3 regions of the Kitasatospora misakiensis genome follow, and region 2 is predicted to be linked to each of the others. Evidence: predicted binding sites of a transcription regulator. Region 2 holds the regulator's gene; each other region holds the start of a gene.
The links. The regulator HrcA, encoded in region 2, represses chaperone genes, less so after heat shock. The targets are predictions, from matches to a motif close to TTNGCACTCNGNNNNNCNGAGTGCNAA.
Positions count from the first base shown of each region.

Region 1 (10,067 bases), on a different contig from region 2:
ACGAAGGCCTCGAACGGCCGCCCCTGGTCCCGGTAGCGCGGCAGTGCGCAGAGCACCGCGACGCAGACCTCCTGGGCGATGTCGTCGACGTGGTGGCGGGCGCCGCCGGGCAGCCGGACCAGCCGGCCGCGGCAGTAGCGCAGGGCCAGCGGGTGGACGTGGGCGAGCAGCGCGTCGATCGCCGGACCCTCGCCGCGGACGGCGGCGGCGACCAGTTCGGCGAGCGCGCCCGGCCCGTCGGCCGGTTCCGCGTACGCCCGGCCGGGCCCGGGCGTAGGGGGCTCGGCCTCCACCGGGTCCGCCTCACCGGGAGACCCGGTCACGTCGTCACGCATCGGTCCATGGTGCCTGGTCGTGAGGGAAAACGCGGCACCGCGTCCGGAGTTGTGCACCGGAACGTTATGCGGTGCCGCTCCGGTACGCACCACCGGCCCCTCCTGCACCGTCCCGCCTCCCGCCCCGCCGCCGTGGGCGATTCCGTCCGCAGCGCCGTCCGCCGAGTCTCCTGCGGCTGCGTGGTTCGCCGCAGTTCCTGTCCGCTGGTCCCCGAGGTGCTCCACTCCTCCATGGTGCAACCTCGGGACCGTAACGTCACACGCCCCCGCACGGACAATCGCGAGCAGCGTGCCGGAACCGGCGGCGCCGCCGGCGGTCAGCGGACCAGACCCCAGCGGAAGCCCAGGGCCACCGCGTGCGCGCGGTCCGAGGCGCCGAGCTTCTTGAACAGGCGTCGGGCGTGGGTCTTGACGGTGTCCTCGGAGAGGAAGAGCTCGCGGCCGATCTCGGCGTTGCTGCGGCCGTGGCTCATGCCTTCGAGCACCTGGATCTCACGCGCCGTCAGGGTCGGCGCGGCGCCCATGTCGGGGCTGCGCAGCCGGCGGGGCGCGAGCCGCCAGGTCGGGTCGGCGAGGGCCTGGGTCACGGTGGCCCGCAGTTCGGCGCGCGAGGCGTCCTTGTGCAGGTATCCGCGCGCGCCCGCCGCGACGGCGAGGGCGACACCGTCGAGGTCCTCGGCGACGGTGAGCATGATGATCCGGGCGCCCGGGTCGGCGGACAGCAGCCGCCGAACCGTCTCCACCCCGCCGAGGCCGGGCATCCGGACGTCCATCAGGACGAGATCGGAGCGGTCGGCCACCCAGCGGCGGAGGACCTCCTCCCCGTTCGTCGCGGTGGTGACCCGGTCGACACCGGGTACGGTCGCGACCGCGCGGCGAAGCGCCTCGCGGGCGAGCGGGGAATCGTCGCAAACGAGAACGGAAGTCATGACCGTCGTCCTCCGCAGCTGATCCGCGTCACGTTGAGCCTCCTGGCTGGTACGAACCTCTCCGACACGGCCGATCGGCGTTCGGACTTCCGTGCTGATCGCCTGGCATTCCCCGCGATCGTTCCCGACGTCCGACGCCCGCTAACCGCCTCCGCACTTCCAACGACCGTCACTCGAATGAGTTACGGCCTTCAGGGCCATCTCCACCACTGTACGTGGCCGACCCGTTACCGATCAGCCGCATCGCGGTGCACACGCCGCACTTTTGTGCAGCTCGCGCGCGGTGGGCGTACGACCCGCACACCCGCGAGGCACTCCGCGCGCCCGCCGGCCACCCGATTGCCACGCTTGCGCCGGTCTACTGCGAGCCCGACAGTCATGCCCACTTTGCCCGGTTTTAGAGCTTTTGTATGGTCATTGACTGTTGTGCCACTCTGTGGGTGACTTGTCCATGGAGTTGCCGTAAGTCATATTTCCAGGTGTCCACACCGCGCCGGACGCCCCGCCAAGCCGCCTCCAGCGCAACCCGCTGGTGACGGCCCGCGGTCGACGACCTCTGAAGGGAATGAGCCATGGCAGATTTCTCCCGCCTCCCCGGCCCCAATGCGGATCTCTGGGACTGGCAGCTCTCCGCAGCCTGCCGCGGCGTGGACAGCTCGCTCTTCTTCCACCCCGAGGGAGAGCGCGGCGCGGCCCGCAGCTCACGGGAGGCCAGCGCCAAGGAGGTCTGCATGCGCTGCCCGGTCCGTACCGAGTGCGCCGCGCACGCCCTGGCGGTCCGCGAGCCGTACGGCGTCTGGGGAGGCCTCACCGAGGACGAGCGCGAGGAGATGATGGGCCGTTCGCGGCACCGTCTGGTGGAGGTTCCGCTCGTCGCGCCGAGCGTGGTCCAGCAGTAGGCCGAGGGTTTCGCCCCGCCGAGAAGAAACGTTTCTTCTCGGGGGTCTTCCCGGGGCGAGGTCTGCCCGGAGCCCGGCCAACCGGGCCCGGCCCGGCTCCCGGGCGGGCGTCAGCGCCCGGCCGCGGCCCCCGACAGCCGCTCCAGCATCAGCGCCACCGCCGGCACCTCGGCGAGGTCCGGCAGGGTCAGCGCGACCACCTGCCGCACCGCCGGCGCCCCGGAGGCGGTGTGCACCGCCACCGTCGCCACCCCGTCCGGGCGCACCGACTGCAGCGCCAGCCCGGGCAGCACCGCCACCCCGAGCCCGGCGGCCACCAACCCGACCACCGCCGGATAGTCGTCGGTCGCGAAGTCGATCCGCGGCTCGAAGCCGGCGCCCGCGCACAGCTCCACCAGGTGCCCCCGGCACTGCGGGCAGCCGGCGATCCACTGCTCCCCCGCCAGCTCGGCCAGCCGCACCGGCCCGCCGCGCCCGGCCAGCCGGTGCCCGGCGGGCAGCAGGCCGACCAGCGGGTCGTCCAGCAGCGGGGTGGCCACCAGATCGGACCAGTCGGCGCCGGCGCTCAGCTGCTGCGCCTCCAGATTGGCCTCGGCGCGCGCCTCCCGCGGCGTGCCGTGCGCGGGCGCGGGCGCCGGCGTGAGGGTGGAACCGGGGGCCTGCGGATAGCGGAAGGCGAGCGCGACCTCGCACTCACCACCGCGCAGCATCGCCAGCGACTCCGGCGGCTCCGCCTCGACCAGCGACACGCGCACCCCCGGATGGGTGCCCCGCAGCCGGGCGACGGCCGGCGGCACCAGGGTGGAACTCGCGGTCGGGAAGGAGACCAGCCGGACCCGTCCGGCCCGCAGCCCGGCGATCGCGGCGACCTCCTCCTCGGCGGCGGAGAGTCCGGCGAGGATCCCGGTGGCATGCTTGAGCAGCACCTTGCCGGCCTCACTCAGCTGCATCCCGCGGCCCGAGCGGACCACCAGCGGGGTGTCCACGGACTTCTCCAGGGCCTTCATCTGCTGGCTGACGGCGGGCTGGGTGCAGCCCAGCTCGCGGGCGGCGGCGGAGAAGGAGCCGGTGCGGGCGACGGCACGCAGGACGCGCAGGTGGCGGGCCTCGATCATGCCCTCAAGATATAAGACATTCTTTGCCGTATGCAAAATTCAACTGATGGTTGAACGGTGGAGCACCTCCGCGCCAACCCCCGCCCCGACACGGCCGGAGGCCCGGCCCGCCACCCCTCGCGGGGCGCGGACCGGGCCTCCGGTCAGTCGTTCGGGCCTCAGTGCGAGTGGCCGTGACCGCCGTGCGAGTGACCGCTGTCGGCCTCCTCCTCCTTCTTCTCCACCACGAGGGTCTCGGTGGTGAGCAGCAGGGAGGCGATCGAGGCGGCGTTCTCCAGGGCGGAACGGGTGACCTTGACCGGGTCGATGACGCCGGCCTTCACCAGGTCGCCGTACTCGCCGGTGGCGGCGTTGTAGCCCTGGCCCAGCTCCAGCTCGGCGACCTTGGAGGTGATGACGTAGCCCTCCAGGCCGGCGTTCTGGGCGATCCAGCGCAGCGGCTCGTGCAGCGCCTTGCGGACGACCGCGACACCGGTGGCCTCGTCGCCGGACAGGCCCAGGCCGCCGTCCAGCACCTTGGCGGCGTGGACCAGGGAGGCGCCACCACCGGCGACGATGCCCTCCTCGACCGCGGCGCGGGTCGCCGAGATGGCGTCCTCCAGGCGGTGCTTGCGCTCCTTCAGCTCCACCTCGGTGGCGGCACCGACGCGGATGACGCAGACGCCGCCGGCCAGCTTGGCCAGGCGCTCCTGCAGCTTCTCGCGGTCCCAGTCCGAGTCGGTGTTGGCGATCTCGCCCTTGATCTGGGCGACGCGGCCGGCCACGGCCTCGGACTCGCCGGCACCGTCGACGACGATCGTCTCGTCCTTGGTGACGGTCACGCGGCGGGCGGAGCCCAGCACGTCCAGACCGGCCTGGTCGAGCTTGAGGCCGACCTCCTCGGAGATCACGGTGCCGCCGGTCAGGACGGCCAGGTCGCCGAGGATCGCCTTGCGGCGGTCGCCGAAGCCCGGGGCCTTGACGGCCACCGCGTTGAAGGTGCCGCGGATCTTGTTCACCACGAGGGTGGACAGCGCCTCGCCGTCGACGTCCTCGGCGATGATCAGCAGCGGGCGGGAGGTGCCGCCCTGGAGGATCTTCTCCAGCAGCGGCAGCAGCTCCTGGATGGAGGAGATCTTGCCCTGGTTGATCAGGATGTACGGGTCCTCGAGGACCGCCTCCTGCCGCTCCGCGTCGGTGACGAAGTACGGCGACAGGTAGCCCTTGTCGAACTGCATGCCCTCGGTGAAGTCCAGCTCCACGCCGAAGGTGTTCGACTCCTCGACGGTGATGACACCGTCCTTGCCGACCTTGTCGATCGCCTCGGCGATCAGCTCGCCGACCTGCGAGTCCTGGGCGGACAGGGTGGCGACGGCGGCGACGTCGTCCTTGCCCTCGATCTCGCGGGCGACCGACAGCAGGTGCTCGGAGACGGCGGCGACGGCCTTGTCGATGCCCTTCTTCAGGGCGGCTGGGCCGGCGCCGGCGGCGACGTTGCGCAGACCCTCGTTGACCAGGGCCTGGGCCAGCACGGTGGCGGTGGTGGTGCCGTCGCCCGCGACGTCGTTGGTCTTGGTGGCGACCTCCTTGACGAGCTGCGCGCCAAGGTTCTCGTACGGGTCGTCGAGCTCGACCTCACGGGCGATGGTGACACCGTCGTTGGTGATGGTCGGAGCGCCGAACTTCTTGTCGATGACGACGTTGCGGCCCTTGGGGCCGATGGTCACCTTGACGGTGTCGGCCAGCTTGTTGACACCGCGCTCCAGCGAGCGGCGGGCGTCCTCGTCGAACTGCAGGATCTTCGCCATGTTCCCTATTCCCTCGGGGGTGCGGCCGGCACGGCCGCTCGACTACGTGAACCAACAGCCGCGCCCCGGCGCCCTGTCACTGGGACACGGATCCGGGGCGCGGCTGAACGCTTTACTTCTCGATGATGGCGAGAACGTCGCGGGCGGAGAGGACGAGGTACTCCTCGCCCTGGTACTTCACCTCGGTGCCGCCGTACTTCGAGTACAGGACGATGTCACCGACGGCGACGTCGAGCGGCAGACGCTGGCCGTCCTCGAAGCGGCCCGGGCCGACGGCCAGGACGACGCCCTCCTGGGGCTTCTCCTTGGCGGTGTCCGGGATAACCAGGCCGGAGGCCGTGGTGGTCTCGGCGTCGAGCGGCTGGACCACGATGCGGTCCTCGAGCGGCTTGATGGCAACCTTGCTGCTGGTGGTCACGTCCGAGCTCCCCTTCGGAGATTACGGGGTTTTCTAACGGGTAGGGGCGAACTCGCGTGTCTGCCGTCGCGGGGGTCAGACACGCATTCTCGCGTTAGCACTCCCCCGGTGGGGAGTGCTAGTGATGACCATAGGCGGCCGTTAGCACTCAGTCAACCAGAGTGCCAACGCCACGCGGACCGGCTGCCACCGAACACGGCGCCGGGCCACTCCCCCGCCTGCGGGGCCGCCCCGCCGCGCACCGCCCCGACCGGCGAGAATGGGCGGGTGGAGAACGACGACCTGCGGCCCCTGCTGACCGACCGGGGCCAGGCCCTGCTCGCCGAACTGCGCGAGTTCGCGCCCGAGGAGGAGCTGGCGCTGGCCACCAGGCTGCGCAAGGAGCACCCCGCCGAGCTGGTGTCGGCCGCCTTCGGACAGGCCCGGCTGCGACAGCGGGCCCGGGCCAAGTTCGGCGCCGACGCCGATCTCATGTACTTCACGCCCAACGGCGTCGAGCAGTCCACCCGGCGCGAGGTCGCCGAGTGGCGGGCCCGCCGGTTCGCCGACCTCGGGGTGAAGCGGCTGGCCGACCTCTGCTGCGGCGTCGGCGGCGACGTACTGGCGCTGGCCCGGGCCGGCATCGAGGTGCTCGCCGTCGACCGGGACCCGGCGGCCTGCGCCGCCGTCGCCGCCAACGCCGCCGCCCTGGGCCTCGCCGACCTGGTCGAGGTGCGCTGCGCGGACGTCACCGAGGTCGACGTCACCGGCTACGACGCGGTCTTCACCGACCCGGCCCGGCGCACCTCGCGCGGCCGGGTCTTCGACCCCGAGGCCTACGCCCCGCCGCTGTCCTGGGCGATCGGGGCCGGCCGACGGACCCCGGTCGGCGCGCTCAAGGTGGCGCCCGGCATCCCGCACGAGGCGGTGCCGGCCGACGCCGAGGCCGAGTGGGTCTCCGACCACGGCGACGTCAAGGAGGCGGTGCTCTGGTTCGGCACCCGGGCCGGGCACCGCCACCGCGCCACCCTGCTGCCGGAGCGGGCCACCCTCACCGGCGGCGAGCTGCCCGACCCCCCGGCCGGCCCGGTCGGCCGCTACCTCTACGAGCCGGACGGCGCGGTGATCCGCGCCCACCTGGTCGCCGAGGTGGCCGAGCGGGTGAACGGCCGGCTGATCGACCCGAAGATCGCCTACCTCACCTCGGACGAGCTGGTCGACACCCCGTACGCGCACGCCTTCGAGCTGACCGACGTGCTGCCGTTCCACATCAAGAAGCTCAAGGCGCTGCTGCGCGAGCGGGGCGTCGGCACGGTGGTGATCAAGAAGCGCGGGATGGCGATCACCCCGGAGGAGCTGCGCCGCCAGCTGAAGCCCGCCGGCCCGAACGCCGTCACGGTCATCCTCAGCCGTACCGACCACGGCCCGCTGATGATGCTCGGCCGGCCGGTCACCGGCCCGGCCGCTGCGGTTCAGGCGGCCGGCGCCTCGATGTAGTCCTCCAGCCGGGCCACCGCGAAGCCCTGCTCCTGGATCCGGGCCAGCAGCTCCCCGAACATCTCCGTCATCGTCTCGCCCTTGAGGTCCTTCGGGCCCCTGAAGTGGGCGAGCACGATGTCGCCGGGCCGCAGCTTCTTGTCCGTCGCCTGGTACTGCATGTCGTGGATCTGCATCGACTCGCGCCAGAGCACGACCGCCCGCGGCCCGCACTGCTGCACCGCGGTGTTGAGCGCCGGCGTGTGGGCGCCGTCCCCGTACGGCGGGCGGAACAACAGCGGCGGGGTGCCGTACTGCTGGGTGAGCGCGGCCTGGTCGTCGCAGATCTCGGACTTCTGCTTCTCCGGCGTCTGCCTGCTCATCTGCGGGTGGTCCACGGTGTGGTTGTGGATGCGGTTGCCGAGCGCCTGGAGCCGCTTGAAGTAGCCGTAGTCGTCCTTGACGATGTCGCGGGTCAGGAACATCGAGACCGGCACCTTGAGGTCGGTCAGCATCTCGACGAACCTCGGGTCCTTCTCGGCGCCGTCGTCGATGGTGACGAAGACGACCTTGTCGTTCGTCGGCACCTCGCTGAACACCGGGACGGGCCCGGTCCGCGGGAGCTTCACCGGCTTGTCGGCGGGCGCCGGCGGCGCCGGCGGCAGCGGGGTGAGGTGCCACTTCGCCCACGCGGCGGCGTCCCCGGCGGCGGCGGTGGGGGACGCGCCCGGCGGTGTGCCGGCAGGCTGCGCCGGCGGTGCGGCGGTCGGCGCGGTGGACCGCGCGGCGGTGCTCGGGACCAGGGCGGCCGAGGCCGCACCGCCGCCGCTCCCGCATCCGGTGGCGGCGGCCAGCAGGGCCAGCGCCCCCGCCGCGTACACCGTCGTCCTGCCCCGCCCGTGCCTGTTCACCGCGCCGTACTCCCCGCTCCCGTTCAGCGACCTCGATCACTAAGCACGGTAACGGTCGGGCGTTCGGTTCCCGTTCAGGAGTACGAGCGGCTACTCCACATGCTCGCTGGTGAAGGACCAGCGGTGCACCGGACGGCCCAGCAGGGCGGCGGGCGGGTCGGCCACCGGGACGGGTTCGCCGGACCACCAGGTGATCAGCAGCACCCGGTCGCCGGAGGCCGCGAGCAGCTCGGTGCGGACCAGGCCCGCGGAGCCGCGCAGCGCGGGCAGCGCCGTCCCCCGGACCCAGGCGGAGAGCTCGGCGCCCCGGCCGTCGGCGGCCCGGGCCTCCCACATCGCGGCGGTGGTGGTCACTGCTGCCCGGTCAGCGCCCGGTAGGCCTGCCCGTGGAAGTCGGTGTGCGGCACGTGGACCTCGGTGACCGGCAGCGAGGAGTCCGCCGACAGGTCGAGCGAGGACGGCGCGCGGTCCCGCCAGACCATCTCGGAGCCGAGCGCGGCGACCATCGCGCCGTTGTCGGTGCACAGGCCCGGACGCGGCACCCGCAGCCGGATGCCGGCCTTGTCGCAGCGCTGCCGGGCCATCTCGCGCAGCCGGGAGTTGGCCGCGACGCCGCCGCCGATCATCAGGTGGTCGACGCCGTTGTCCTTGCAGGCCTTGACGGCCTTGCGGGTCAGCACGTCGGTGACCGCCTCCTGGAAGGACGCCGCGACGTCGGCGATCGGCACCTCCTCGCCGGCCCGGCGCCTGGCCTCCACCCAGCGGGCGACGGCGGTCTTCAGGCCGGAGAAGGAGAAGTCGTACTCCGGGTCCTTGGGGCCGGTCAGGCCGCGCGGGAAGGCGATCGCCTTCCGGTCGCCCTCGCGGGCGGTGCGGTCCACCACCGGGCCGCCGGGGAAGCCCAGCCCGAGCACCCGGGCCACCTTGTCGAAGGCCTCGCCGGCCGCGTCGTCGATGGTCGCGCCGAGCGGGCGGACGTCGCTGGTGATGTCCTCGCTGAGCAGCAGCGAGGAGTGCCCGCCGGAGACCAGCAGCGCCATCGTCGGCGAGGGCAGGCGGCCGTGCTCCAGCTGGTCCACGCAGATGTGCGAGGCGAGGTGGTTGACCCCGTACAGCGGCTTCTCCAGGGCCCACGCGTAGGCCTTGGCGGCGCTCACGCCGACCAGCAGCGCGCCGGCCAGGCCCGGACCGGCGGTGACGGCGATGCCGTCCAGGTCGCTCGCCTTGACGCCCGCGGTGTCCAGGGCGCGCTGGATGGTCGGGACCATCGCCTCCAGGTGGGCGCGGCTGGCGATCTCGGGGACGACGCCGCCGAACCGGGCGTGGTCGTTGACGCTGGAGGCCACCGCGTCGGCGAGCAGCGTGGTGCCGCGCACGATGCCGACGCCGGTCTCGTCGCAGGAGGTCTCGATGCCGAGGACGAGCGGTTCGTCAGCCATGGGGGGTGTCCTTCTTCACGTCCGGTCGCGGGTGGTCCGCGGGTTCGTCGAGGTCTTCGGGGGCGGCACCGGCCGCGGAGGCGGCCGCGAGGTCGAGGCGCATCACCAGCGCGTCGACGTTGGCGGGCTGGTAGTAGCCGCGCCGGATGCCGACCGGTTCGAAACCGAAGCGCTCGTAGAGCCGCTGCGCGCGGGTGTTGTCCACCCGGACCTCCAGCAGCAGGTCCGCGCAGCCGCGCCGGGCGGCCTCCCGGACCAGGTCGGCGAGCAGCGCCGCGCCGAGCCCGGTGCCCTGGTGGCGCCCGTCGACGGCGATGGTCTGCACGTCGCCCTCGCCGGCCACCGCCATCAGCCCCGCGTAGCCGACGACCGCGCCGTCCGGGGTGAGGGCGACGGTGTAGTGGCGGGTGCCGCCGGGGTGGGCCTCGGCCAGCTCGGACCAGAACATGCCGGCGGACCAGGCGTCCTCGGGGAACAGCTCCAGCTCCAGCGCCAGCACCGGCGCGATGTGCCACCAGCGCATCGGGCGCAGGACGGCGGCCGGGCCGGCGGTCCGGTCGGTCGCGGCCGGTCCGGTGGTGCTCGGGCCGGTCACGCCGGGAGCACCGCCTTGTAGCCGGCCGGCACCTGGGCGTCCGGGCGGCGCAGGTAGAGCGGGGCGTTGGGCAGCAGGGCCCGGTCGGCGGCCAGCTCCGCGACGGCGAAGCCGGCGAGCGCGCCGGCCGAGACGTGCTCCGGGCCGTGCGCGCCGGGGAAGGTGTCCGGGTACAGCAGCGCAC
Region 1 is NZ_JBHSOF010000057.1:36,287-46,353, forward strand. Features, by position in the region: gene shbA (RNA polymerase sigma factor ShbA) at 1-335, opposite strand, end outside; gene ACFP3U_RS31315 (response regulator transcription factor) at 653-1,264, opposite strand; gene ACFP3U_RS31320 (WhiB family transcriptional regulator) at 1,837-2,163, shown strand; gene ACFP3U_RS31325 (LysR family transcriptional regulator) at 2,274-3,278, opposite strand; gene groL (chaperonin GroEL) at 3,437-5,065, opposite strand; gene groES (co-chaperone GroES) at 5,178-5,483, opposite strand; gene ACFP3U_RS31340 (THUMP-like domain-containing protein) at 5,751-6,959, shown strand; gene ACFP3U_RS31345 (polysaccharide deacetylase family protein) at 6,935-7,849, opposite strand; gene ACFP3U_RS31350 (hypothetical protein) at 7,940-8,203, opposite strand; gene tsaD (tRNA (adenosine(37)-N6)-threonylcarbamoyltransferase complex transferase subunit TsaD) at 8,200-9,288, opposite strand; gene rimI (ribosomal protein S18-alanine N-acetyltransferase) at 9,281-9,811, opposite strand; gene tsaB (tRNA (adenosine(37)-N6)-threonylcarbamoyltransferase complex dimerization subunit type 1 TsaB) at 9,880-10,067, opposite strand, start outside.
Region 1: the regulator HrcA is predicted to act here: its motif matches at 5,625-5,651, upstream of groES (co-chaperone GroES).

Region 2 (10,067 bases):
GCCGGATGTCGACCTCCTCGACCCCGTCCAGGGTCTGCAGCGGCACCTGGGTGCCGAGCGAGGCCGCCGTCATCGGGATGGTGACGGTGCAGTGCAGGTCGTCGCCGCGCCGCTGGAAGACCGTGTGGGCGGTCTCGGCGATCTCGACGTACAGGTCGCCGGCCGGGCCGCCGCCGGGGCCGACCTCGCCCTCGCCGGCCAGCTGGATCCGGGTGCCGTTGTCGACACCGGCGGGGATCTTGACGGTCAGGGTGCGGCGGGCGCGGACCCGGCCGTCGCCGGCGCACTCCGGGCACGGGGTCGGCACGACGGTGCCGAAGCCCTGGCACTGCGGGCAGGGGCGCGAGGTCATGACCTGGCCCAGGAAGGACCGGGTGACCTGGGAGACCTCGCCCTTGCCGCGACACATGTCACAGGTCTGCGCGGAGGTGCCGGGCGCGGCGCCCTCCCCGCTGCAGGTGGTGCAGGTGACGGCCGTGTCGACCTGGAGCTCCTTGGTGGTGCCGAACGCGGCCTCCTCCAGGGTGATCTCCAGCCGGATCATGGCGTCCTGGCCGCGCCGGGTCCGCGAGCGCGGACCGCGCTGCCCGGAGGCGGCGCCGAAGAAGGCGTCCATGATGTCGGAGAAGCCGAAGCCCGCCGCGCCCGCGCCGAAGCCCGCGCCGGCCCCGCCGTTCGGCGAGAGCGGGTCGCCGCCGAGGTCGTAGACCTGACGCTTCTGCGGGTCGGAGAGCACCTCGTAGGCGGCGTTGATCTCCTTGAACCGCTCCTGCGTCTTCGGGTCCGGGTTGACGTCCGGGTGCAGTTCGCGTGCCAGGCGCCGGAACGCCTTCTTGATCTCGTCCTGCCCCGCATCCCGTCGGACGCCGAGTACCGCGTAGTAGTCCGTGGCCACCAAATGCTCCGCTTGTTCCGCCTGTAAGAGTGCTTGCGACTTCGGGCGCCGTCGGCTGTCCGACGACCCCGTTCCTACGACTCGGCCAGGATCTGGCCCACGTACCGTGCCACCGCTCGCACCGCCCCCATTGTGCCCGGGTAGTCCATCCGGGTCGGACCGATCACACCCAGTTTGGCCACGCTCTCGTCGCCCGAACCGTAACCGACCGAGACGACCGAGGTGGAATTCAGCCCCTCGTAGGCATTCTCCCTGCCGATCCGGACCGTCATCCCCGCGTCCGCGGTCTCACCCAGGAGGCGGAGCAGGACGACCTGCTCCTCCAGCGCCTCCAGCACCGGCTGGATGGTCAGCGGGAAGTCGTGGCCGAAGCGGGTCAGGTTGGCCGTACCGGCCAGCATGATCCGCTCCTCCCGCTGCTCGGCGAGCGTCTCGAAGAGCGTCGCCAGCACCGTGGACACGGTCGGCCGGTCGGCCGCCTCGAACAGGGCGGGCAGCTCCTCCAGCAGCCCCGGGACGTCCGGGAGCCGCTGGCCGGCGGCCCGTGCGTTGATCCGGCCCCGCAGGTCCGCGAGGACGGTCTCGCCGACCGTACCCGGGCAGTCCACCAGCCGCTGCTCGACCCGCCCGGTGTTCATGATCAGGACCAGCATCACCTTGGCCGGGGCCAGCGCGACCAGCTCGATGTGCCGCACCGTGGAGCGGCTCAGCGAGGGGTACTGCACCACCGCGACCTGGCGGGTCAGCTGGGCGAGCAGCCGCACCGTGCGGGCGACCACGTCGTCGAGGTCGACCGCGCCGTCCAGGAAGTGCCGGATCGCCCGCCGCTCGGGCGCGCTCATCGGCTTGACCTCGGCCAGCTTGTCGACGAACAGCCGGTAGCCCTTGTCGGTGGGGATCCGCCCGGCGCTGGTGTGCGGCTGGTGGATGTACCCCTCCTCCTCCAGCGCCGCCATGTCGTTGCGGACGGTGGCCGGGGAGACTCCGAGGTTGTGCCGCTCGACCAGGGCCTTGGAGCCGACCGGCTCCTCTGTCCCCACGTAGTCCTGGACGATCGCGCGAAGCACCGCGAGTTTGCGGTCGTCGAGCTGGCGGACCTCACCGGCCATGGGGCACGCACCTCCGTCTTCACGCGTTGTCCGTTGTGACACGCCGTTGTGGCATGTGTCCGCATTCGAGCTGTCCGGTCCGGCCCCGCAGGACCCGGCCCTGGCACTCTGAACACGCGAGTGCCAAAACCGTACCTGCCAGTGTAAGGCCCGGGTCCGACGGCAGGAACGGCCCGGCCGGGGTGATCCTGCCCGCAGTTCGCGGCGCGCGGGTGATGCCGCGGGCCCGGCCCGGTGGCAGCATCGGAAGCGGACGGCGAACGAAGGAGCAGCGATGTCGAGCTCGGGCCAGCACACCCGCTTCGCCCCCGACCGCGGCCTGACCGGCCGGATGGTGGGGACGATGTTCCTGATCGGGCTGCTGTACGTCGGATTCACCGGTCTGCTGATCGTGCTGCTGCGCGGCGCCTGGCCGATCATCGTGCTGATCTCGGGCGGCCTGTTCGTCGCCCAGTTCTGGTTCAGCGACCGGATCACCGAACGGGCGATGGGCGCCCACCGGGTCACCCCGGAGCAGTACCCGCAGCTGCACGGCGCCGTGGACCGGCTGTGCGCGCTCGCCGACATGCCCAAACCCCGGGTGGCGGTCGCCGACAACGACATGCCGAACGCCTTCGCCACCGGCCGCAACCCGCAGAACGCCGTGGTCTGCGTCACCACCGGCCTGCTGCGCCGGCTGGAACCCGAGGAGCTGGAGGGCGTGCTCGCCCACGAGCTGTCGCACGTCGCCCACCGGGACGTCGCCGTGATGACGGTGGCCGGCTTCCTCGGCGTGCTGGCCGGCGTGATGACCCGGATCGCCATGTACGGCGGCTTCCTGGGCGGCGGGCGCAGCAGCAGCAACGACTCCAACGCCGCGATCGCCGCCCTGGTGATCCCGCTGGTCTCGGTCGCCGTGTACGCGATCAGCTTCCTGCTGACCCGGCTGCTCTCCCGCTACCGGGAGCTGGCCGCCGACCGGGCCGCCGCCCAGCTCACCGGGCGGCCCAGCGCGCTGGCCTCGGCGCTCACCAAGGTGACCGGGCAGATCGCCGCCATCCCGACCCGGGACCTGCGGCAGGCGCAGGCCTACAACGCCTTCTACTTCGCTCCCGCGCTGAGCGCCCGGGAGGCCGCCACCCAGCTGTTCTCCACCCACCCGTCGCTGGAGCAGCGGCTGGCCCAGCTGGCGAGGATCTCCTCGGAGCTCGGCCGCTGACCGGTTTTCTCGCCCGACCCGTTCTCCTCTGACCGGAAGGACCGCCGTGGGCATCCTGGACGCGCTGTTCGGCCGCACCAATCCCGTGAGACCCGACCTCGACCAGCTGTTCGGCGTGCCGTCCGCCGCGCTGACCCTGGAGGCCGGGGCCGGCTTCCGGCCCACCGGGCTCGGCTCGGTCTGCTTCGCCTCGGTCGAGGGCGGCGCCTTCGACGAGGTCGAACGGCAGGTCCGGGCCCTGCTCGACGCCGACACCGAGCGCGGCGGCGTCCCCGTCGAGGCGTCCAAGGACGGGTACGGCTACTCCTGGCTGCTCGCCCGGCACGCGCCCGGCGAACTCCCGGAGCTGGTCAACGACCTGCACGCGGTCAACAGCGAACTGGAGGCGCACGGCTTCGGCCCGCAGCTGCTCTGCTCGCTGGTCGGCTTCCGCGACGCCGCCGGACGCCGCCCGCTGGCCCTGGTCTACCTGTACAAGCGCGGCACCTTCTACCCCTTCGCGCCGATGCCCGGCGGCGGGGAGAAGCGTGACAGCCCGCTGGAGCTGGAGGTCAACGCGATGCTCGGCAACGACCTGCGGCTGGAGAAGGACCTCACCCGCTGGTTCCCGGTCTGGGGCGCGCCGGGGCTGTGAGCCCGGGCCGAACTCGCCGTTCACGGGCTGACGACCCGTGGGCTCCGGGGAAATATGCTCCGGGGAAATAGACTCCGGGGAATGCGCAGCCGCCAGTACGGACCCGACCTGACCCCGCCGTGGAAGAACCAGGCCCCGGCCCCGGACGTGCCCGCCGAGCGGGACCTGGTGGTCGAGGAGGCCGCGACCGGCTTCTGCGGGGCGGTGGTGCGCTGCGAGAAGACCGCCGAGGGCCTCACCGTCACCCTGGAGGACCGGTTCGGCAAGCACCGGGTCTTCCCGATGGTCCCGCGCGGCTTCCTGCTGGAGGGCCGGGTCGTCACCCTGGTCCGCCCCTCCGGCCCCGCCCCGGCCGGCGGCCCCGGCCGCACCGCCTCCGGCTCGGTCGCCGTCCCCGGCGCCCGCGCCCGGGTGGCCCGCGAGTCGCGGATCTACGTCGAGGGCCGGCACGACGCCGAGCTGGTGGAGCGGGTCTGGGGCGACGACCTGCGGATCGAGGGCGTGGTCGTCGAGTACCTGGAGGGCGTCGACGACCTGCCCGCCATCGTCGCCGACTTCGCCCCCGGCCCGGACCGCCGCCTCGGCGTCCTGGTCGACCACCTGCTCCCGGGCACCAAGGAGCACCGCATCGCCGCCCGGGTCACCGGCCCCCACGTCCTGGTCGTCGGCCACCCCTACATCGACGTCTGGCAGGCCGTGAAGCCCGCCTCCGTCGGCATCCCCGCCTGGCCCGCCGTCCCCTGCGGCGAGGACTTCAAACTCGGCACCTGCCGCCGCCTGGCCTGGCCCGAGGACACCCCCGCCGCCTGGAAGCGGATCCTCGCCTCGGTCGACTCCTACAAGGACCTGGAGCCGGAGCTGCTGGGCCGCGTCGAGGAACTGATCGACTTCGTGACCCAGCCGGATCAGGAGTAGACCCGGAACTCCGCGGTGTCGAGGACGATGCCCACCCGGTCCAGCGGCACCGGCTCACCGAACTTGGTGGTCCGCTCGGACACGTAGTCCGGAAGCCCCGAGGCGGTCGACCGACTCGGCTCGGTCAGCAGCACGCAGACACCCTTGATCGGATCGACGATCAGGTAAACGGGCACGGCACCCTCGGCGTAGAGCTCCCGCTTGGTCCGGTAGTCGCGCAACACGCTGGTCTTCGACACCACCTCGACGACCAGGGTGACCGCCGGCGCGGGAACCAGACGACCGAGCCCCTCCGAAGCCCCCCGCTCGATCACCACCAGATCCGGCTGGGGCTCGCTGGCATCGGCGGGAAAGGCCACGTCCTGCGTCTGGAGCCGGTGCCAGCGCGTGCGCGGGATCTGGTCGACGATCGACTCGACGATGAGGTTGTGGGCCAGGTCGGGCCCCGCCATCATCACGATTTCCCCCCTGATGAGCTCGGCCTTGAAGCCTTCCGGGACCTCCAGATTCTCGAAGATCCCCGTCATCCGGTCATCGATGGCGGTCATTGCGCGCTCCCTCCGACGGCTGACACCACGTTAACGAGTCTCAGTCCACCAGGTCACGTACCACAGCGTCGGCCAGAAGGCGGCCCTGGAGGGTGAGGGCGGCGCGGCCCTCGGTGTAGGGGGTGGGGGCGAGGAGGCCGTCGGCCAGGTGCTGCCGCGCGGCCTTCAGGCCGGTCTCCGTCAGGAGGTCCAGGGGGATGCCCTCGGCGAGGCGCAGTTCCAGGAGGATCCGCTCGACCCGGCGGTCCTCGGCGGTGAGGCGCTCGTGGCCCTGGGCGGGGGTGCGGCTCTCGGCGAGCGCCCGGGCGTACTCGGCGGGGTGCTTGGCGTTCCACCAGCGGACGCCGCCGACGTGGCTGTGCGCGCCGGGGCCGGCGCCCCACCAGTCGCCGCCGGTCCAGTACAGCTCGTTGTGGCGGCAGCGGCCCTCGGGGGTGGTGGACCAGTTGGAGACCTCGTACCAGCGGTAGCCGGCCGCGCTCAGCGCCTCCTCGGCGATCAGGTAGCGGTCGGCGTGCACGTCGTCGTCGATCATCGGCAGTTCGCCGCGCCCGACCCGGGCGGCCAGCCGGGTGCCCTCCTCGACGATCAGCGAGTAGGCGGACACGTGGTCGGGGCCGGCGCCGATCGCGGCGTCCAGGGACGCCCGCCAGTCGTCGTCGGACTCGCCGGGGGTGCCGTAGATGAGGTCGAGGTTGACGTGCTCGAAGCCCGCCGCGCGCGCCTCGGCGACGCAGGCCTCGGGCCGGCCGGGGGTGTGGTGGCGGTCGAGCAGCTTCAGCACGTGCGGGCGGGCCGACTGCATGCCGAAGGAGATCCGGTTGTAGCCGCCCTCCCGCAGCTCGGCCAGGTACGCCGGGTCCACGGACTCCGGGTTGGCCTCGGTGGTGACCTCGGCGCCCTCGGCGAGCCCGAACTCCTCGCGGATCGCGGCGAGCATCCTCACCAGGTCGGCGGCGGGCAGCAGGGTCGGGGTGCCGCCGCCCAGGAAGACGGTGCGCACCGGCGGCGCGGCGTCGCCGAGCACCCGGCGGGCCAGCCGGACCTCGGCGACCACGTTGTCCGCGTAGGTCTCCTGCGAGGCGACCGTGCCGGAGGAGCGCAGCTCGGTGGCGGTGTAGGTGTTGAAGTCGCAGTAGCCGCAGCGACTGGCGCAGTAGGGCACGTGCAGGTAGAAGCCGAACGGCCGCGAGCCCAGCCCGTCGAGGGCGTGCGCGGGCAGGGAACCGTCGGACGGCACGGGTTCGCCGTCGGGGAGTGCGGAGGGCATGACCCCATTGTCCCGTACGGCGCGCCGGAGTCGGCGGGCCGTACGGGACGGGCGGGGCGGCGGGCGGCTCAGGCCTCGTTGGCGCCCGAGTACATCGCGGTGACCGCGTCCGCGTAGGTCCGCTCCACCACCGGGCGCTTGATCTTCAGGCTCGGGGTGAGCTCGCCGTGCTCGACGTCCAGGTCGCGCGGCAGCAGGTGGAACTTCTTGATCGTCTGCCAGCGCTGCAGCGAGCCGTTCAGCCGCCGCACGAAGCCCTCGATCAGCTCGTGGGTCCGCGGGTCGGCGGTCACCTCGGCGTAGGAGCTGCCGGCCATCCCGTGCTCGGCGGCCCACGGCATGATCACCGCCTCGTCCAGGCCGATCAGCGCGGTGCAGAAGTTGCGGCCGTTGCCGATCACCAGGACGTTGCTGACGAACGGGCAGACCGCCTTGAACCGGCCCTCCACCTCGCTCGGCGCGACGTACTTGCCGCCGGAGGTCTTGAAGAGGTCCTTCTTGCGGTCGGTGATCCGCAGGAAGCCGTCCGCGGACAGCTCGCCGATGTCCTCGGTGTGGAACCAGCCGTCCGACTCCAGCACCTCGGCGGTCTTCTCCGGCAGGTTGTGGTACCCGCGCATCACGCCCGGGCCGCGCAGCAGGATCTCGCCGTCCTCGGCGATCCGCACCTCGGTGCCGGGCAGCGGACGGCCCACCGTGCCCACCCGGAGGTCCTCGGCCCGGTTGACGCAGGAGCCGGCGCTGGTCTCGGAGAGGCCGTAGCCCTCCAGGATCGGCACGCCCGCGCCGACGAAGAAGTAGCCGATCTCGGGCGCCAGCGCGGCACTGCCGGACACCGCCCCGCGCAGCCGCCCGCCGAACGCGGCCCGGATCTTGGCGTACACCAGCCGGTCGGCGATCGCGTGCTTGATCCGCAGCCCCGCCGGGGCGCGGCCGACGCCGGTCGCCACCCGGCTCTCCTGGACCGCCCGGGCGTGGTCGCGGGCGGTGCGGGCCGCCCACTGGAAGATCCTGTACTTGGCGCCGCCCTCGGCGCGGGCCCGGCCGGCGATGCCGTTGTAGACCTTCTCGAAGATCCGCGGCGCCGAGGCCATGACGGTCGGCCGGATCACCGGGAGGTTGTGGATGATCCGGTCCACCCGGCCGTCCAGCGCCATCACGTGCCCGGTGGCGATCTGCCCCGAGATCAGCGTCTTGCCGAACACGTGCGACAGCGGCAGCCACATGAACTGCACGTCGTCGGCGGCCAGCAGCCCGCTCGCCTCCTGGGCCCGGCCCTCGTACGCCCAGCAGTCGTGGACCAGCCGCACGCCCTTGGGGCGGCCGGTGGTGCCGGAGGTGTAGATCAGGGTGGCCAGCTGCTCCTTGTCGAGCGCGGCGACGGCCTTGTCGACCGCGTCCGGGTGCTCGGCCAGGTGCGCGGCGCCGAGCCGCTCCAGCTCGGCGAGGGAGATCACCCGCAGCCGGCCGGCCTCGGGCGCCCCGCCGGGCGCGTCGAAGAGGATCACCGTCTCCAGCGCGGGCAGCCGGTCCAGCTCGGCGACCACCTTGTCCAGCTGGGCGGCGTTCTCGGCGAAGAGGGCCCGGGAGCCGGAGTCGGAGAGGATGAACGCGGTCTCGTCGGCGTTGGTGCTCGGGTAGACGGCCGTGGTGGCCGCGCCCGCGCACATGTTGCCGAGGTCCGCGAGGACCCACTCCAGACGGGTGGAGGAGGCCAGCGCGACCCGGTCCTCGGCCTCGATGCCCAGCGACAGCAGCCCGGCCGCCACCGCGTACACCCGGGACGCGGCCTGCGCCCAGGTCATCGACCGCCACTGCTCGGCGCCGGGGGTGCTGTCCGCCGCGTGCTCGTCCACCGGGACCGGGTAGCGGTAGGCCTCACCGCCGGGGGTCAGCGCGACCCGCTCCTGGAACAGGTGGGCGACCGAGGTCGGACGCCCGGCGACGATGTCGGTGCGGCCGGAGTCGATCAGGGACTGCGCGGAACTCAACGAGGACCTCCGGGGGCGGGTGGCCGTCTGTGGGATCTGGAGGACGAGGTCCGCGGGCTGAAACCGGCGCCGCGGAGGGAACGCGCGGCGACCGTGGGGGCGGTCGCCGACCCTCCCGGAAACCTGGCTGGTACCAGCGAGTAACAAGAGGGCTTCCAGCAGCCTAGGGGGAAACCGGTCATTCCGTAAGGGGGCTGACACAGCTGGCACCCTCCCGAACCATCGGTGCACGGCACCACCTCCACCCCCGGAACGTTCGGCAAAGGGCAGGACAAAGATCCGGCTCGCTTGCCCGGAATCTGCTGTACGAGCCCGCCGAACAACGAGAATTGGGATGCCAACGCCGCCGCCGACGACAAGAGTGAGCCAGTGCTGATCAGACTGCTCGGGGCGTACCTCCGCCCCTATACCCGACCGATCACCCTGCTGGTGCTCCTCCAGCTGGTCTCCACCCTCGGGCTGCTCTACCTGCCCACACTCAACGCCGACATCATCGACAGCGGTGTGATCAAGGGGGACACCGGCTACATCCTGCAGGTGGGCGCCGTGATGATCGGCGTCACCGTCCTCCAGACCCTCTGTTCGATCTGCGCCGTCTACTACGGCGCGCGCACCGCCATGGCCGTCGGCCGCGACATCCGGGCCGCCGTCTTCGACCGCGTCCAGGGCTTCTCGGCCCGCGAGGTCGGCCAGTTCGGCGCGCCCTCCCTCATCACCCGCACCACCAACGACGTCCAACAGGTCCAGATGCTGGTCCTGATGTCCTTCACCATGATGGTCGCGGCGCCGATCATGTGCGTCGGCGGCATCATCATGGCCCTCAACCAGGACGTGCCGCTCTCCGGCCTGCTGCTGGCGGTCGTCCCCGCCCTCGGCCTCGTCGTCGCCGTGCTCGTCCGCCAGCTGCGGCCCCGCTTCCGCAGCATGCAGGACAAGATCGACACCGTGAACCGGGTCCTGCGCGAGCAGATCACCGGCATCCGGGTGATCCGCGCCTTCGTCAAGGACGACCACGAGCAGAACCGGTTCGGCGAGGCCAACGAGGACCTCACCGGCGTCTCGCTGCAGGTCGGCAAGCTGATGGCCTACCTGTTCCCGAGCGTGATGCTCGTCGTCAACGTCTCCAGCGTCGCCGTCCTCTGGTTCGGCGCCCACCGGATCAACAGCGGCGACATGGAGATCGGCGCGCTCACCGCGTTCCTCTCCTACCTGCTGCAGATCCTGATGAGCGTCATGATGGCCACCTTCATGTTCATGATGGTGCCGCGCGCCGAGGTCTGCGCCGAACGCATCCAGGAGGTGCTCGGCACCGACTCCAGCGTGGTGCCGCCCACCGCCCCCGTCACCGAGGTGCCGCGCCGCGGCCACCTCGAACTGCGCGAGGTCGACTTCCGCTACCCCGGCGCCGAGGCCTCGGTGCTCCGCGGCATCGACATCACCGCCCGCCCCGGCGAGACCACCGCCGTCATCGGCTCCACCGGCAGCGGCAAGTCCACCCTGCTCGGAC
Region 2 is NZ_JBHSOF010000014.1:24,934-35,000, reverse strand. Features, by position in the region: gene dnaJ (molecular chaperone DnaJ) at 1-895, opposite strand, end outside; gene hrcA (heat-inducible transcriptional repressor HrcA) at 970-2,004, opposite strand; gene htpX (zinc metalloprotease HtpX) at 2,279-3,202, shown strand; gene pspAB (PspA-associated protein PspAB) at 3,249-3,836, shown strand; gene ACFP3U_RS13505 (DUF3097 domain-containing protein) at 3,918-4,751, shown strand; gene ACFP3U_RS13500 (Uma2 family endonuclease) at 4,742-5,299, opposite strand; gene hemW (radical SAM family heme chaperone HemW) at 5,340-6,569, opposite strand; gene ACFP3U_RS13490 (AMP-dependent synthetase/ligase) at 6,638-8,560, opposite strand; gene ACFP3U_RS13485 (ABC transporter ATP-binding protein) at 8,930-10,067, shown strand, end outside.

Region 3 (10,067 bases), on a different contig from region 2:
GCCGTGTGGCGCTCGCCCTCGAACCGCCCCTGGACGCCCAAATCCGCGCGGGCTGCCTCGTGGAACCGGTTGATCGCCTTGAACGCATCAGTGTGCAGTGTCCGCCAGCCCGCAAGGGTGCCCTCGACAACCCCCCGTGCCTGCCAGCCGATTGCGGCAAGGTCTTCCTGAATGGCGTGGGCTGCCTCAATCACCTCATCTTCGGCGAGCAACATGACCCGCTCGAACGCCATTGCCTGGGCGCCGCTGGCCTCGGTCAGCTCCATTGCCAGCTCATGCTCCGTGCGAGGCATCATCCGGATCTCTTCGCGCAGCTCATACAGGAGCACCGCGATGTGGATCGAGGTCCGAACCCGCCCAACGTAGTCGGCATAGGCGTCTAGCTTCTTCTCATCCCAGCGCAGCCGTAGCCCATCCTTGCGTCGGCTTCGTTCCATCAAGCTGTTCGTCAAGTAGGTCGTCAGCCCACCCAGCACCACGGCTGCAATGGTCACAAGCTGGGTGATCGTATCCATGGCCCCGCGTCGAAGTGTGAAGAATCGTCAGCTCAAAACCTGTTGATCATAGGTGGTGGCTGACGGCTGCGTGTGCGGCCGGAGCGGGCGACTCAGTGGCGGCGTCCAAGGGTCGGAAGGCCACCAGATACAGTGCGGATGCTCGAACTCTTAGCATCCACCGGTACAGGTGTGGGTGATGGTTCGCTCCGCCAGCCGCTCGGCTTCGTTTGCTGCTTCTCGACCTCGTGCGCTTTCTCGGCGTCCTTCAACTCCTCGAGGAAGCGGTTCAACTCCCTTCGTGCGGCTTCCGGGTCCTCAACGCCAATTGCTTCCCGGAGTGCGCCCCGTACTCGTGCCGCAAGACTTCCCAGGGCAACGGGGTCGCGCGGCGCAGGGATGCGCTTAGGCTGGACGCCCTTCACGGGGTCCAGCGACACGCGTGGGTTGCCGTTCGAGTCAAGCCACAACCACACGGAGATCAGCGGCCACCGACTGGCCCCAGTCTTCTTCGCCATCAGGTCATCATGATGGCTGGCGTCCTGGCGAACTAGACCCTGCCAGAAGCGGGATCGGGGCGTGCCACGACCGTGCCAGGTTGGGCGGGTCATCATGGGGAGTCTCGGGGATCTACGGAGGCTTGGGCGGCCGGTGGCTCAGCGTGGCGAGCCGCAGGTCAGCGCAGAGTGCTGACACCTGTGCTCCTAAAGCCGGTGTCGCAGGTTCGAATCCTGCCTGGGGCACACGATGGCAGTGGACCGCGGCCCGGGTCGGTGAGATCATCTCGCCCGCCCGGGCCGCGGTCGTTTCGCCTCCCGGGTCGCGTGGTTCGGCGTGGCCGGTCCGGGCCCGGCAGGTCAGGCACTCCTCGTACGGCGGCCCCGCCTCGGGGCGGGGGAGCGTCAGCGCAGGAGGCCGTCGGGGCGGTCGGCGATCGGGTCGGTGGCGGGGTCCGCGACGGGGTCGCCGATGGGGTCGGTGGCGGGGTCGGTGGCGCGGGGCGGGCGGCCGGAGGAGACGAGGACGCGCTGGACGCGGGGGCGGGTGCGCCAGTCCACTCGGCGGAAGTCGCGGGCCAGGGCGCCGGGCCGGGCGAGTTCCACGATGACGGTCACCGCGCCGAGGACGATCCCGGCGGCGAGCCAGCCGGCCAGCACGTCGCTGGGCCAGTGGACGCCGAGGAAGACCCGGGAGGAGCCGATCGCGAGGACGGTGAGTCCGGCGATCGAGCAGGCGGTGATCCGGCCGGCGCGGCGGGCCCGGGGCCAGAGCAGGCCGACCAGGACGGCACAGGTGATCGCGGAGGCCATCGCGTGCCCCGAGGGGAGGGCCGGGCCGCCGGCGTGCGAGACCGGGTCGGAGAAGGCCGGGCGCGAGCGGCCGAAGGAGAGCTTCAGCACCCATTGGCCGCCCCAGCCGACCAGGGTCTGGGCCGCCACCCAGCCGGCCAGCGTCCGGGCGCCGATCAGCCAGAGCCAGAGGGCGGTCGCCCCGAGCACGCTGCGCATGGTGATCGTCCCGCCGATGTCGGAGAACATCTGCACCGAGGCGGTCCACACGGTGTGATCGGTCGCGTAGCGGTGCAGGTCGTCGATCAGCTTGTGGTCGAAGCCGGCGAGCAGGCCCCAACCGGTCTGCACCAAGGCCGCGACGACCGCGAACAGCCCGGCGCAACAGACCGCGAGCGCCGCGTGCCGGAGCAGGTGGCGATCACGCGGGGTGATGGTGGGCGAGCTGGTGGTCAGGTGCATGGCTGTCACCTTCCCAGCCGCCTGTGCCGATCGCGCACTGCGGCGATAGCGATTTGGCATCTTTTGTGCGGAGAACCTGCGTGCGCCGGGGTGTGGGCGCGGCCCGCGCGGGAACGCGCGTGGGATCCGCGGGGTTGAGCCGGAGAGGGGCCGCGCGCCGGGGTGCGCCGAAAGGTTCCGAAGGGGGCACTTCGAGTGCCCGACCGGTCACCCTCCGTTCGGAACCGGGGTGAAAATCGGCAGGATACTGCATTGCCGGAGGAATCTGAGCGACTTGGGAATGTTGTCCGGAATCTGTTCGTTGGATCGTTACGTGTGAGCCCCGCAGGGCCCGCACTTCCTTGCCCTCTCGGGGCAGGCAGCCAGACCTCGGCAACACCAGCAAAGGGAGCAAGCATGGCCACCCGTGCCGTCGTTCGCGACAGGGCCGACCGGACTCGCGCGGCCCGCCCGACCAACCTCGAGGCCGACCGCGACCTGGTCGGCATGTACCTCGACGAGATCGCCAGGACACCCCTGCTCGATGCCGCCGAGGAGGTCGAGCTCTCCCTGCGGATCGAGGCCGGTGTGTACGCCCAGCATCTGCTGGAGGAGGGCGCGCTCCCCGAGGGCGCGCGCCGGGAGGAGCTGGAGGCGATAGCCGAGGACGCCGAGCGCGCCAAGGACGTCTTCATCCGGTCGAACCTCCGCCTCGTGGTGGCCGTCGCCCGGCGTTACCCGCGCAGCGGTCTGCCGCTGCTGGACCTCATCCAGGAGGGCAACGCGGGCCTGGTCCGCGCGGTCGAGAAGTTCGACTACGCCAAGGGCTTCAAGTTCTCCACCTACGCGACGTGGTGGATCCGGCAGGCGATCACCCGGTCGATCGCCGACCAGTCGCGCACCATCCGGCTGCCCGTCCACCTGGTCGAGGAGCTCGGCCGGATCCGGCGGGTGCAGCGGGAGAAGTCGAAGGAGCTGGGCCGGGAGCCCGAGCCGGCCGAGATCGCGGCCGAGCTGGACACCACCGAGGCCCGGATCAAGGACGTGCTGGACTGGGCGCGGGACCCGGTCAGCCTGAACATGTCGGTCGACGACGAGGGCGAGACCCAGTTCGGCGACCTGGTGGAGGACACCGGCGCGACCTCCCCGGAGGACGCCGTGATGGTCATGCTCCGCCGTGAGGAGCTGGACGATCTGATCGGGCGGCTGGACGACCGGACGGCGTCGATCATCCGCTCGCGGTACGGCATGGAGGACGGCCGCGAGCGCACCCTCACCGAGGTGGGCAAGCAGCACGGGCTGACCCGTGAGCGGATCCGCCAGATCGAGAAGCACGCGCTGGCCGAGCTGAAGAAGATCGCCGACCACGCGGGCTTCGAGGCCGCGTGACGAGGGTTGAGGGTCGACGCCGGCCGGTGGGCCCGGTGCGGAGCGCTCCGCACCGGGCCCACCGGCGTCCCGGCGCCTTCTAGGCTGGTGGTCAGGGGCGGGGCAGGGACGGATCAGCGGCGGGGCACGGCGGAGGACGGCGAGAGCGGTGGAGGAGAAGATGGCGAAGGACACGACGGGCGGCGAGTCGGCGGCCCGGCCGGAACGGCCGGAGCGGACGAAGCCCGGGGCGGAGTCGGAGTCGGCGGCGAAGGCCCGGCTGATCTTCGGCGACCCGCTGGAGCGGCAGTCCCGTGACGACACCGACGCCGGCTGGGGTGACCGCCCCGGGGCCGGGGAGAGCGGTGGACGAGGGCTGGACTGGTACCTGAGCCAGCGCCCGCCGCACCACGGGGGCTGACCGGAGGGCCGTCAAACCGGCGGCCCTGGGCGCGTCAGGGGAAGGGCGGCGGGGTTCAGCGGGTCGTGGTGACCAGGGCGTCGCGGATCTCGGTGAGCAGCAGGACCTCCTTGGCCTCGGCCTCCACCTGGACCTCGGCCAGGGTCTTGCGCCGGGCGGTGAACCTGGTCATCGGCAGGATGAGGCAGAAGTAGACGACGGCGGCGGTGATCAGGAACTGCAGGGCCGCGCTCAGCACGCCGCCCCAGAGGATGGGGATCCCGGACGTGACCTCACCGGTGGCGCTCACCTCGCAGGGCCCCTTGAGGCAGGAGCTGTAGGACGCGAGGTCCTTGGCTCCGAACGCGCCGACGATCGGATTGATCACGCCTTTGACGAAGGCGTTGACGATGTTGGTGAAGGCCGCACCGATGACCACGGCGACGGCCAGTTCGACGACGTTTCCGCGCAGCAGGAATTCCTTGAAGCCCTTCATGCCGCGTGAACGACGGAGTCGTGCGCCGGTTACGGGTGATTTTCTCCCCCCTCCGCCGGACAACCCGTTCGGCCGAGCGGCGGCGCCGCCCCCGGCGCCGGCGGGTCCGCCCAGGCCGGGCCGAGGGCGAGCGCGGCCGCCATCGCGAGGAGCAGCACGGCCGGCACCCGCGGGCGGGCCCTCAGCACCTGCCGGAGCCGGCCGCGCGGACCGGCCCGGCCCCCGATCGGCGGGAACGGCGGCACCGGCCGCCGGGGCGGAACGCTCGGCGCGGGGAGCGGCGGGATCGGCAGCGGACGGGGGGACAGGGCGGGCGAACCGGTACGCACGGGTACCTCCACGGTCGGGTTCCGGGCTTGCGGTGCCCACTCTGGGCCGCTCGCGGATCCGCCGGAACTCCGTTTCCCGAGCCTGTGGAAAACCCGGGGCTGTGGACGGAAAGGGTCACCCGCACGAGTGGGTCGGCCGGCCCACCGGTGACGTCGGACGGTCCGCAGGCATTCGCGGGCATGCGCGGGCATGCGAAAGGCCCGCCGCACCCGTGCGAAACGGAAACGGCGGGCCGTCCGAAGACCTGGTGCCGGGGTCCGGCCGAAGGTCAGCCGGCCGCCGGAGCGGAGCTCGCGGCGGGGCTCGACGAGCCCGACGAGGACGTGCCCGACGAGGAGGTCGAGGAGGACGACGTCGACGAGGACGACGTGCTCGACGACGAGCCGGAGCCCACCGAGCTGCTGGAGGAGGAGCGGCTGTCGGTCCGGTAGAAACCGGAGCCCTTGAAGACGACACCCACCGCCGAGAAGACCTTGCGGAGCCGTCCCTGGCAGTCGGGGCACGTGGTCAGCGGCTCGTCGGTGAACTTCTGCACCGCCTCCAGGCCGTTGCCGCACTCGGTGCACTGGTACTGGTACGTGGGCACTTGTCTTCCTCCTGGCACTCTCGCCTGATGAGTGCTAACGATGGTCAATGATGCGGCATTCCGATGGATCAGTCCAGCGACTCGAATGTGAGATGAGTCAGCCGCGACCCCGCCGCGACCCCGCCGCGCTCCTGCCGCGCCCCGCCGCGAGCCCCGCGTCAGCCCTTGGCCGCGCCCACCAGCCGGGCCGTCGCACCCCGTTCCACCGAGCCGGCGACCACCGTGCTGCGGCGCGTCCCCGCAGGCACCAGCAGCTCCCGCAGCGTGGTCAGCGCGACCAGGCCGAGCCCGGCGCCGACCACCGGCACCAGGAACCCGACCGACGGCCCGTGCGCGTCGATCAGCCGCCCGGCCGCCATCGCGCCGACCGCCAGGCCCAGGCCGATGGCGCCGGTCAGCCAGGTGAAGGCCTCCGTCTTGGCGCCGTCCTCGACCAGCGTCTCGACCAGGGTGTAGCCGCTGATCAGGGTCGGCGCGATGGCCAGACCGCAGACCAGCCCGGCGACCGAGAGCGCGACCAGGTTCGGCATCGCCCACAGCGTCGAGCAGCCCAGCACCAGCAGGCCGTAGCTCAGGACCATCCGCTGCTGGACCGACCGCCGCCAGGCGATCACGCCGTACAGCACACCGGCCAGCATCGAGCCGCCGGCGAAGATGCCGTACACGGTGCCGGCGGCGCCGTGCTGCCCGACCGAGTCGGCGAAGGCGTTCACCGAGACCTGCATGCCGCCGAAGACGGCGCCCACGCCGAGGAAGGTGCCGGCCAGCAGCCGGACGCCGGGCGAGGCGAGCGCCGAGGCCTGTCGGACGCCGGGCTCGCGCACCACCCGGGCGGGGGCGGTGCGCCGCTGGGCGGCGAAGGCCAGACCGCCGGCCAGGGTCAGCGCGGCCTCGGCGATCAGCCCGGTCGAGGGGTTGATCGAGGTGGCGACGGCGGCGGCCAGGATCGGGCCGATGACGAAGGTGAGCTCGTCCGTCACGGACTCGAAGGCGAAGGCGGTGCCCACCTTGGCGGCGGAGGAGGCGGACGCGCCCTCGGCGGTGAAGGTGGAGATCCAGCGGGCGCGGACCATCGCGCCGATCTGCGGGACGCTCGCACCGGCCGGGGCGGCGGCCAGGAAGAGGCTCCAGGCCGGCGCGTGCCCGAGCGCGAGCGCGATCAGCGTGCCGACCGAGGCCGCGTGCACCAGGACGGTGGGGACGAGCACGGCGGCCTGGCCGTACCGGTCGGCGAGCCGCCCGGTCTGCGGGCCGACCAGCGCCTGGGCGACGGCGGCGACCGCCGCGACGGTGCTGGCGGTGCCGTAGGAGCCGTGGGTGTCCTTGACGAGCAGCAGGACGCCCATGCTGAGCATCGCGTAGGGCAGCCGCGCGACGAACGCGGGGGCCAGGAACGTCCAAGCGCCGGGCGTGCGCAGCAGAGCCCCGTAGCCGACCCGGGCGGGCACGGCGGCGCGCGCGGCGTCGGCGGCGCTTGTGGCGCCCGCGGCGCCCGTAGCGCCCCCGGCGGTGTCAGTGCTGTTGTGGGCGTCCTCGACGCTCTCGACCGTTCGGCGGGCCGTCACGGTCGGTCCTTCCTGCTGCCTGGTAGCGCGGCAGGGCACGCGGTGGCCCCGACGGCGCCGAGAGTCGTCCTCTCGCGCGTCGACCGGGGTAGATACCGGGCCGGTCCGGCGGTGGGCCGGGGTCGGGCCGCGGCCGCCGAACGGTCGCGCCAACTCTGCTTCAGGCAGATGTTGGGTTGTGGTGTATCAGCCATTCTGAAATGTACGCGCGTAGATGTCGCGCTGGACTCGACATTACAGGACGGATCCAAAATTGTCCTGCCAAGTGAAGGTGAACACCGCGCGCGACCTTCAGGTCCCGCGCCCGTGCAGCCAGTCGGCCAGCTTACCGCCCTTGTCCACGGCGCGAAGTCGCCGCTCGGCCGCCTCACCCACCGCGTCCGTGGTGACGACCAGCAGCTCGTCCCCGCCGCGCAGCACGGTCGCCTTGTCGGGCACGAAGCTGCTCCCCTCGCGCACCACCAGGGTCACCGCCGCGCCGGTCGGCAGCCGCAGCTCGCCGATCTCCACGCCGGACATCCGGGAGTCCGGCGCCAGCGCGACGGACAGCAGGTGCCCGTGCAGCTTCTCCAGCGGCGCCGATTCGATGCCGAGGTCCTGGCCCATCGAGCCCTCGCCGATCCGCAGGCCCTTGGCGACCCAGGGCAGGGTCGGCCCCTGGAGCAGGGTGAAGACCACGACCAGGATGAAGACGATGTTGAAGACGTCCTGCGCCAGCGGCGCGCCGGACACCATCGGGATGGTGGCCAGCACGATGGGCACCGCCCCGCGCAGGCCGGCCCAGCTGAGCAGGGCCTGCTCGCGCAGCGGCAGCCGGAACGGGGTGAGCGTCAGCACCACCGACAGCGGCCGGGCGAGGAAGACCAGCACCGTGCCGATCACCAGCGCCGGCACCACGGCCGAGCCCATCGTCCCGGGGGTGCAGAGCAGACCGAGCAGCACGAACATGCCGATCTGCCCGATCCAGGCCAGGCCGTCGGCGAAGCCGCGGACGGCCGGGCCGTGCGGCAGCTTGGAGTTCCCGAGGATCACCGCGCTGACGTAGACGGCGAGGAACCCGGAGCCGTGCAGCAGCGCGCCGCCGGCGTAGGCGAGCACGGTGAGGGCCAGCACGGCGATCGGGTAGAGGCCGGAGGACGGCAGGGCGACGTGCTTGACGCCGTACGAGCCCAGCTTGCCGACCGCGAGGCCGACGGCCAGGCCGATCGCCAGTTCGGCGAGGATCGTGCCGAGCAGGACGTACCACGGCTCCGGCTCGCCGACGGTGGCGAAGGCGACGACCAGGATGACCACCGGCGCGTCGTTGAAGCCGGACTCGGCCTCCAGCAGTCCGGTCAGCCGGCGCGGCAGCGGCACCGTCCGCAGTACGGAGAAGACGGCCGCGGCGTCCGTGGAGGAGACGACCGCGCCGAGCAGCAGCGAGGTCCGCCAGTCCAGGCCGACCAGCCAGTGCGCGCCGGCCGCGGTGACGAAGACGCTGACCCCGACGCCGACGGTGGCCAGCACGGTGGCGGCCGGCATCACGGGTCTGGCCTCGCGCCAGTTGGTCTTGAGGCCGCCCTCGGCCAGGATCACCACCAGGGCCGCGTAGCCGAGCACCTGGGTGAGCTCGGCGTTGTTGAAGGAGATGCCGAGCCCGTTCTGGCCGAGCGCCACCCCGATGCCGAGGTAGATCAGCAGGCTGGGCAGGCCGGATTTCGTGGAGACGCGCACGGCGACCACCGCGACCAGCAGGATCACGGAGAACTCGAGCAGCAGCTGGTTCAGGTGGTCGACATTCACGCAGGCGCACCTCGGACGTGGCGGGGGCGGACGGGGGACCGTCAGGGGCGGCGACCGGGGGCGCCAAGTACTCCCCTTGCGGATCGTTACGCAGTCTAACATTTTACCAGGTCTTTAGATTCACCCGCCTTGCCTTCCGTCGCCGAGCGCTTCTGACCTCCTTCGATCCCACCGTGAGCGTCCCCCGTGCACGGCCGCCAGCGGAGTCGGCCTAATGTGGTGCCCTGTCACGGCCCCGTGCCCTTGACACGTCCGCCCGCCCCCCAGTGAGGACCGCAAGGACCCAGATGCCCCGCTCGAAGAAGTTCCGGCGCGCCCGTCTGATCGTGATCGTGCTGGTCGTACTGCTGGTGGCCGGCGCCGGCTACGGCGGCTACCGGGGGGTGGCCGCGGTCCGCGCGTCCTTCCCGGAGGTCGACGGCAGTGTCAAGGTGGCGGGCCTGAGCGCGCCGGTCGACGTCAAGCGGGACGCCAACGGCATCCCCCAGCTCTACGCCGACACCTCCGAGGACCTCTTCCGGGCCCAGGGGTACGTCCAGGCCCAGGACCGCTTCTGGGAGATGGACGTCCGACGGCACATCACCGCGGGCCGGCTCTCCGAGATGTTCGGCGACAGCCAGGTCGAGACCGACTCCATGATCCGCACCATGGGCTGGCGCCAGGTGGCGCAGAAGGAGTTCGACACCGTCCTGGGCGCCGACACCAAGAAGAACCTCCAAGCCTACGCGGACGGGGTCAACGCCTGGCTGGAGGAGCACCCGGGCGGCGCCTCGGCCTCGGTGGAGTACGGCGTACTCGGCGTCGTCCACGGCGGCTACAAGCCCGAGCAGTGGACCCCGGTCGACTCGGTCTCCTGGCTCAAGGCGATGGCCTGGGACCTCTCCGGGAACCTCCAGGAGGAGATCGACCGCTCGCTGCTCGCCCAGGACTTCAGCCCGGAGAAGATCGCCGAGCTGTACCCGGACTACCCGTACGCCCGCAACGGCACCATCGTGAAGACCGGCACCCTCAACGGCACCGTCTACAAGCCGGCCGACGGCTCCACCCCGGCCGGCGCCGGCACCGCCGCCCCCGGCACCGCGCAGGGCGCCGCCGCCACCAAGGCGCTGCTCAAGGGCGTCACCGACGGGATCGACGCGCTGCCCGCGCTGCTCGGCCGCAACGGCCAGGGCATCGGCTCCAACTCCTGGGTGGTCGCCGGCAGCCACACCACCACCGGCAAGCCGCTGCTGGCCAACGACCCGCACCTCGGCCCCGGCCTGCCCTCGGTCTGGTACCAGATGGGCCTGCACTGCCGGACGGTCTCCGCGACCTGC
Region 3 is NZ_JBHSOF010000044.1:64,650-74,716, reverse strand. Features, by position in the region: gene ACFP3U_RS27755 (hypothetical protein) at 1-515, opposite strand, end outside; gene ACFP3U_RS27750 (hypothetical protein) at 608-1,012, opposite strand; gene ACFP3U_RS27745 (phosphatase PAP2 family protein) at 1,397-2,245, opposite strand; gene ACFP3U_RS27740 (sigma-70 family RNA polymerase sigma factor) at 2,642-3,613, shown strand; gene ACFP3U_RS27735 (hypothetical protein) at 3,774-4,013, shown strand; gene mscL (large conductance mechanosensitive channel protein MscL) at 4,069-4,488, opposite strand; gene ACFP3U_RS27725 (FmdB family zinc ribbon protein) at 5,087-5,404, opposite strand; gene ACFP3U_RS27720 (MFS transporter) at 5,563-6,852, opposite strand; gene ACFP3U_RS27715 (potassium/proton antiporter) at 7,261-8,751, opposite strand; gene ACFP3U_RS27710 (penicillin acylase family protein) at 9,039-10,067, shown strand, end outside.
Region 3: the regulator HrcA is predicted to act here: its motif matches at 5,416-5,442, upstream of ACFP3U_RS27725 (FmdB family zinc ribbon protein).